One region of the Exiguobacterium sp. s50 genome, then DNA from elsewhere that is predicted to be linked to it. Evidence: predicted binding sites of a transcription regulator. Region 1 holds the regulator's gene; the other holds the start of a gene.
What was found. The regulator LexA, encoded in region 1, represses DNA repair genes until DNA is damaged. The targets are predictions, from matches to a motif close to CGAACATATGTTCG.
Positions count from the first base shown of each region.

Region 2: a site for LexA is predicted at 1,120-1,133, ahead of uvrB (excinuclease ABC subunit UvrB). Genes of this name have one in related genera too.

Region 1 covers NZ_JACSLP010000001.1:89,182-92,322, forward strand. Annotated here, with positions in the region: gene KNP68_RS00460 (DUF896 domain-containing protein) at 1-127, opposite strand, end outside; gene KNP68_RS00465 (YneB family resolvase-like protein) at 188-832, opposite strand; gene KNP68_RS00470 (hypothetical protein) at 905-1,141, opposite strand; gene lexA (transcriptional repressor LexA) at 1,347-1,967, shown strand; gene KNP68_RS00480 (metal-binding protein) at 1,967-2,407, shown strand; gene KNP68_RS00485 (DNA alkylation repair protein) at 2,495-3,141, opposite strand, start outside.
Region 2 covers NZ_JACSLP010000004.1:87,765-90,905, reverse strand. Annotated here, with positions in the region: gene KNP68_RS06990 (MIP/aquaporin family protein) at 1-173, opposite strand, end outside; gene KNP68_RS06985 (sulfite exporter TauE/SafE family protein) at 275-1,072, opposite strand; gene uvrB (excinuclease ABC subunit UvrB) at 1,187-3,141, shown strand, end outside.

The DNA of each region.
Region 1 (3,141 bases):
GGCGGAACGCTTGCAAATATTGTTGGCGCAGCGCTTGCTGCTCGTCCATCTCTTCTGATGACAGTCCATCTGTCTTGGCTTTGTTGGCGAGAAAATTGATTCGCTCCAACTGTTCAGGTGCTAGCATCAGGCTCGCCCCCTCTCTACTGAATTTGTTCTTCTACTGTACAAAATCAGCGAGCAGGAATCAAGTTTCTGGCACTGATACGTGCTCCAAATAACGACGGTTCACGGTCGCTTTCGACACCTCATAGCCAAAACCACGTAGCGTGGCGGCAATTTCAGCGAACGTCAGTCCGCGCTCGCGCAGTTGGACAATTTCTTCGATCGGCACTTCGATTCGGCTCCGACCGCCTTGATCGTGATGTTGGATGTTGCGGTGCGGGTTGAACCCGTTCGCGACCGCCCGACGCATGCCGCGTGAGATTTTCGCATTATGGATTTTACGCTGGTATTCCTCGACGACACTGACGATTTCAAGCACCATCTTCTCGGCATCCGAGACGACGTATTCATCGGACGATTGCATCGTCAACAAGCGGACGTTATGTTTCATGAGCGTATGCAAGATGGCGATTTTCGCGTTCCCTCGTCCGAGGCGGCTGTCATCGCTCACGAGCACGGCATCGAGATTAGATGTCGAGACGTGCTCCAACAAATCGAGCAACCCCGTCCGATTGACCTCATACCCACTCTCTTGCTCACTGATCACATCGACGATTTCAGCGTCAAGACGTTTCGCCATCCGCGTCAGTTCGTCCGCTTGGCGACCGAGTGACGTCTCTTGCGTGGACTTGTTCGTCGACACGCGACAATAAATGACGACTCGCATCCCGTCACTTCCTTTCTTTCCATTCGCCCTCTACGATACACAGGTTCGGGGGCTGTTCGCAATCAGAAAAGATTATTCGGCGGCGAACCACGTCGTCTTGTCGTCTTCTTTCTCAGCGCGTTCAGCGAGAAGCTGTGCCTCGAGCGACTCGGCCTCCGTCAAGGCGACTTCTTCTTCGATGCTATGCTCGATTACTGGTTCGGTCGCGACGACTTCGACATCGTGGCGCATTTCCCCGACCATATAAAACGCGAACATTCCAAGTGCCAACATGCCGACTAAAATGATTCCATTGATTGTGTCTCTCATAACGATTACCTCCTGGGAATAAGAATACACGTTCTCGAGAACGTCTGTTCGTTTATCTGTTCTCATCATAAAACAAGAACTTCTGTTCGGTCAAGTAGAAAAAAACGAACGAATGTTTGTGCGCTCATGTGTTCTTGTGTTAAACTAAACCCATAAAGAATAGGATGCGTTCGCAGGTTATTCGACATAATCGAGGTGAAATCCATTGAAAAAAATGTCAGCAAGACAACAACAGATTCTTGATTTTATAAAAGCCGAGGTCCGGGCGAAAGGGTATCCACCTTCCGTTCGTGAAATCGGAGAGGCAGTCGGACTCGCATCGAGCTCGACCGTCCACGGCCACTTGGACCGTCTAGAGAAGCGTGGATTGATTCGACGTGACAAGACGAAGCCACGTGCCATCGAAATTTTAGATGAAGAGATGTCAGTCGTGGAAGACCATGATGCCGTCATGTACGTGCCGGTCATCGGAAAAGTCACGGCCGGTACGCCGATCACGGCGATCGAGAATGTGGAAGAGCACTTCCCGCTCCCGGCCCACGTCGTCGGTTCCGACAACGTCTACATGCTCTCGGTATCGGGAGACTCTATGATTAACGCCGGCATCTTGGACGGGGACCGTGTCCTCGTCCGCCAACAGAACACGGCCGACAATGGAGAGATTGTCGTCGCCATGACGGATGAAGGCGAAGCGACGGTGAAGCGGATTTATAAAGAAGCTTCGAAAGTCCGTCTTCAACCAGAGAACGACGAGCTCGAAGCGATGTATTTCGATAACGTGTCGATTTTAGGGAAGGTCATCGGTGTATACCGCACGATTCACTAATGGCTAGTGGCAAGACACATACCCGTACGAATCTCGTGGCAATCGGTGCTCTTGCGATTGCCACGCCTTTTATTGACATCGATGTTCCGACCATGTTCCTATTCGGCGCCCTAATCGGGACGTTCTGGCTCTCCCCGGACCTTGACTTAAAGTCGGACGCCTATTATCGATGGGGACCACTCCGAGGCTTTTGGCTCCCTTACGTGAAGATTATGCCCCATCGGTCGTTATTCTCGCATTTGCCGCTCTTGAGCGATCTGATCCGGGTCATCTATCTTGGCTTCCCGCTCACGCTCGTGCTCACGTTCACGCCGTATGAGGAAGCTGCCAGATCATGGCTCGACCTAAACGGGGCCGCATGTTTCTTCGGACTCGTCTTCGCGACGACGTTACATACGACGCTCGATTATGCGTCCACGTTCTTCAAACGTGCCTTTTAAGCCAAACATTTATGCCATACACCTAAAAGGGCAACCCGTCTAGTAGAGACTGGGTTGCCCTTTTTGAACTGTTTATTATATAGAAGCTCAATAACTTTTATGCAACATGACATGATGTTCTGCCACTTCTCGTCCATTGACCAGCAAAACGACACGATGCTCCCCTGAATAATGCCGACGAGTCGTCAAATCTGCCCAACTGTGCATCCTGTTCGCTACAAGTCGCGCACCCCCGGGGACGAGTTTGTTCGCTAGCAGAAATGCTTTACGACTCGCTTTCCCGTTCGCTTTTATGAAATCGATGGCGTATTCGACCCGAATATAGGCGGCATCTCCTGGACGAATCGACAAATCATACTGAATCTCGCACGCCTCACCTATGCTGAGCACATTCGGATGTATAGTAATCGATGAGTTGACGGTCAAATCCGTTTCTTGCGTATAACCAAACAAAGTTAACGCGTCCGGGTGTGCGGATTTAATTAACGTTCGGCACGCATGTCTGATGACCCAGTCGGTATGAGGATGTTCGCCTTGCCATCGACGCGAGACTTCGAGCACGGCTTCCGGGTGATCTTTCGAGATATCGTTGAGATTGTTGGCGACACTTTTCCTTACATATAATGATGGGTCTTCTTTCAATAACTCTAAAACCGCAAACACGGGAGCCGGATTTTCTCTGAACATCGGTAATGACTCCGCCCACGGAAGACGAGGACGACAGCCTTCACTTG
Region 2 (3,141 bases), on a different contig from region 1:
TAGATTCCGGCTGCGTATACCCCGATCATAACGGCGAAGCCCCAACCGAACGTGATGACGACCCAACCTGCGTTCTCCGCTTTCGAATGACGGAGCACGACGCCGGCGACGACACCGTTACCGAGCAAGATGAGTAGCATTGTACCAATAATTTCGCTGACGAATGCTGACATGTGATACTCCCTTCCTTCCATATTAAATTTGGCTTACCACTTCATTATATGCCCCAAATGTAAGCGTTTCAAAACCGTATATGCAAAAAAAGCCACTTTTCTTATGAAAAGTGGTTTTGATTGACAATACGCCGTCTGAAGTCGAGTCCAATCCCGACAAGAAAAGCGAGCAGGACCGCCAAACTGACGTACGCGAGCGGCGCATAGACGGCGGCACCAAGATCGAGCGCGATCGAGGTGATGACGGCCATATATAACCAGGCGAGTCGGTTAGAGATCTCTTTATCGTGATAGCGATTCGTGAGCGTGGCGCCGAACGGGGCTCCGATGAAAGCGCCGATGACCAACGCGAGCGGCGTCACGTAGTCGAGCGACAGCGACGGGAGATAACCGACGAGTCCGCCGAGCGAGATGAACAGGACGGCAGCCAGGCTCGTTCCGACCCCGTGATGTGTCGAGAATCCAAGCCAACTGACGAGGAGCGGGACGATGATGAAACCGCCACCGATACCGAGTAGCGCCGACAACAGCCCGGCCATCATCCCGATGACGAGGGCGGCAAGTAGCGATGATTTTTTCGGCTTCTGCGGTTTCGATGTTTTCTTTAATAGCGTAACGGCAAAATAAGATAGGATAGCCAGATAAAATAGATTGAGCAACCAGTCGTACGTGCCCGAGATCGAGAGGACGAGCCGGCTCGACAGCTGAGCCGTGACGGCACCGGCCAAGCCGACCGTGATGCCTGTCAACCAGGACACGTTGCCGAGCGACGTATGTTTCTTGGCGCCGGACAGGCTCGTCCCGACGACGAATAGGAGCGACGTGGCGCCGACGACGGCACCGAGCGGGATAAAGAGAAGCGACCACATGACGACCAACTCGTTTCTGTTTAGATTCACTCTCCATGATAACGAAAAGCGGAACGATTTGGGAAGCGTGTCAGAAGCGAATATTTGTTCGTGTATGTGATATAATCAAGCCAATATGCAAGGTAAAGAAAGCGAGGAATATACATGGATAAGATTAGCGTTCCGTTCGACTTACATTCAGAATATAAGCCGGCCGGCGACCAACCGGAAGCGATTCGTCAGCTCGTCGAAGGAATCAATCGCGGCGACCGGTATCAGACGTTGCTCGGTGCGACCGGCACCGGGAAGACGTTCACCGTATCGAACGTCATCCAAGAAGTGAAGAAGCCGACGCTCGTCTTGGCCCACAACAAGACGCTCGCCGGACAGCTCTACTCCGAGTTCAAAGAGTTCTTCCCGAACAACGCCGTCGAATACTTCGTCAGTTATTACGACTACTATCAGCCGGAGGCGTATGTGCCGTCGACCGACACGTTCATCGAGAAAGATGCCTCGATTAACGATGAGATCGATAAACTCCGCCACTCGGCGACATCGGCCTTGTTCGAGCGGGACGACGTCATCATCGTCGCCTCCGTCTCCTGTATTTACGGTCTCGGTAACCCGGAAGAGTATAACAGTCTCGTCTTAAGTCTCCGCGTCGGCAAAGAGATGGGGCGCGACCAGATGCTCCGCAAACTGATCGACATTCAATATGAACGGAACGATATCGATTTCCAGCGCGGCCGTTTCCGTGTCCGCGGGGATGTCGTCGAGATTTTCCCGGCGTCACGTGACGAGCAGTGCTTGCGCGTTGAGTTTTTCGGTGACGAAATCGACCGCATCCGCGAGATGGACCCACTCACCGGAGAGATTATCGCCGACCGGGAGCACGTCTCGATCTTCCCGGCGTCCCACTTCGTCACTCGTGACGAGAAGTTGCAAAAAGCAATCGTCAACATCGAGGCCGAGCTCGAACAGCAGCTCGAAAAGTTCCGCGAAGAAGGCAAACTGCTTGAAGCACAGCGCCTCGAACAACGGACGAACTATGACCTCGAGATGATGCGCGAGATGGGCTACTGTTCAGGCATCGAGAACTATTCACGTCATTTGAACTTGACGGAGGCAGGGGCGACGCCGTACACGCTCATCGACTACTTCCCGAAAGACTTCTTGCTCATCGCTGATGAGTCGCACGTGACGCTCCCGCAAGTGCGCGGCATGTACAACGGCGACCAGGCCCGGAAACAAGTGCTCGTCGACCACGGTTTCCGTCTGCCTTCGGCCAAAGACAACCGACCACTCAAGTTCGACGAGTTCGAGAAGAAGTTGTCGCAAGCGATCTTCATCTCGGCGACACCGGGTCCTTACGAGCTTGAACATACACCGAACATGATCGAACAGATCATCCGGCCGACGGGTCTACTCGACCCGACGATCGAGATTCATCCGATTAAGGGACAAATCGACTACTTGATGGATCAGATTCGCGACCGTATCAAACAGGACGAACGCGTCCTCGTGACGACGCTCACGAAAAAGATGGCCGAGGATTTATCGGACTATCTGCGTGAAGCGGGCATCAAGGTCAACTATATGCACTCGGAAATCAAGACGCTCGAGCGGATTGAGATCATCCGTGACCTGCGTCTCGGGAAATACGACGTCCTCGTCGGAATCAACTTGCTGCGGGAAGGACTAGACATCCCGGAAGTGAGTCTCGTCACGATTCTAGACGCCGACAAGGAAGGGTTCCTCCGTTCGGACCGATCGCTCATTCAGACGATCGGGCGGGCGGCGCGGAACTCGAACGGGCACGTCATCTTGTTCGCTGATAAGATGACCGACTCGATGACGCGCGCGATTGAAGAGACCGATCGTCGTCGCTCGATTCAAGAAGCTTATAATGAAGAACACGGCATCACGCCGCAGACGATCCGTAAAGAAGTACGCGGCGTCATCCGCGCGACGGTCGACGCCGAGGAGGATGTGCTCGAATCACTCAGCTCGATGAAGCCGGCTGAACGTGAGGAAGCCATCGCCAAGCTAGAAGAAGAAATGAAACAAGCGGCCCGCGACCTCCAGTTCGAACGGGCGGCCGAATTGCGTGACTTAATCTT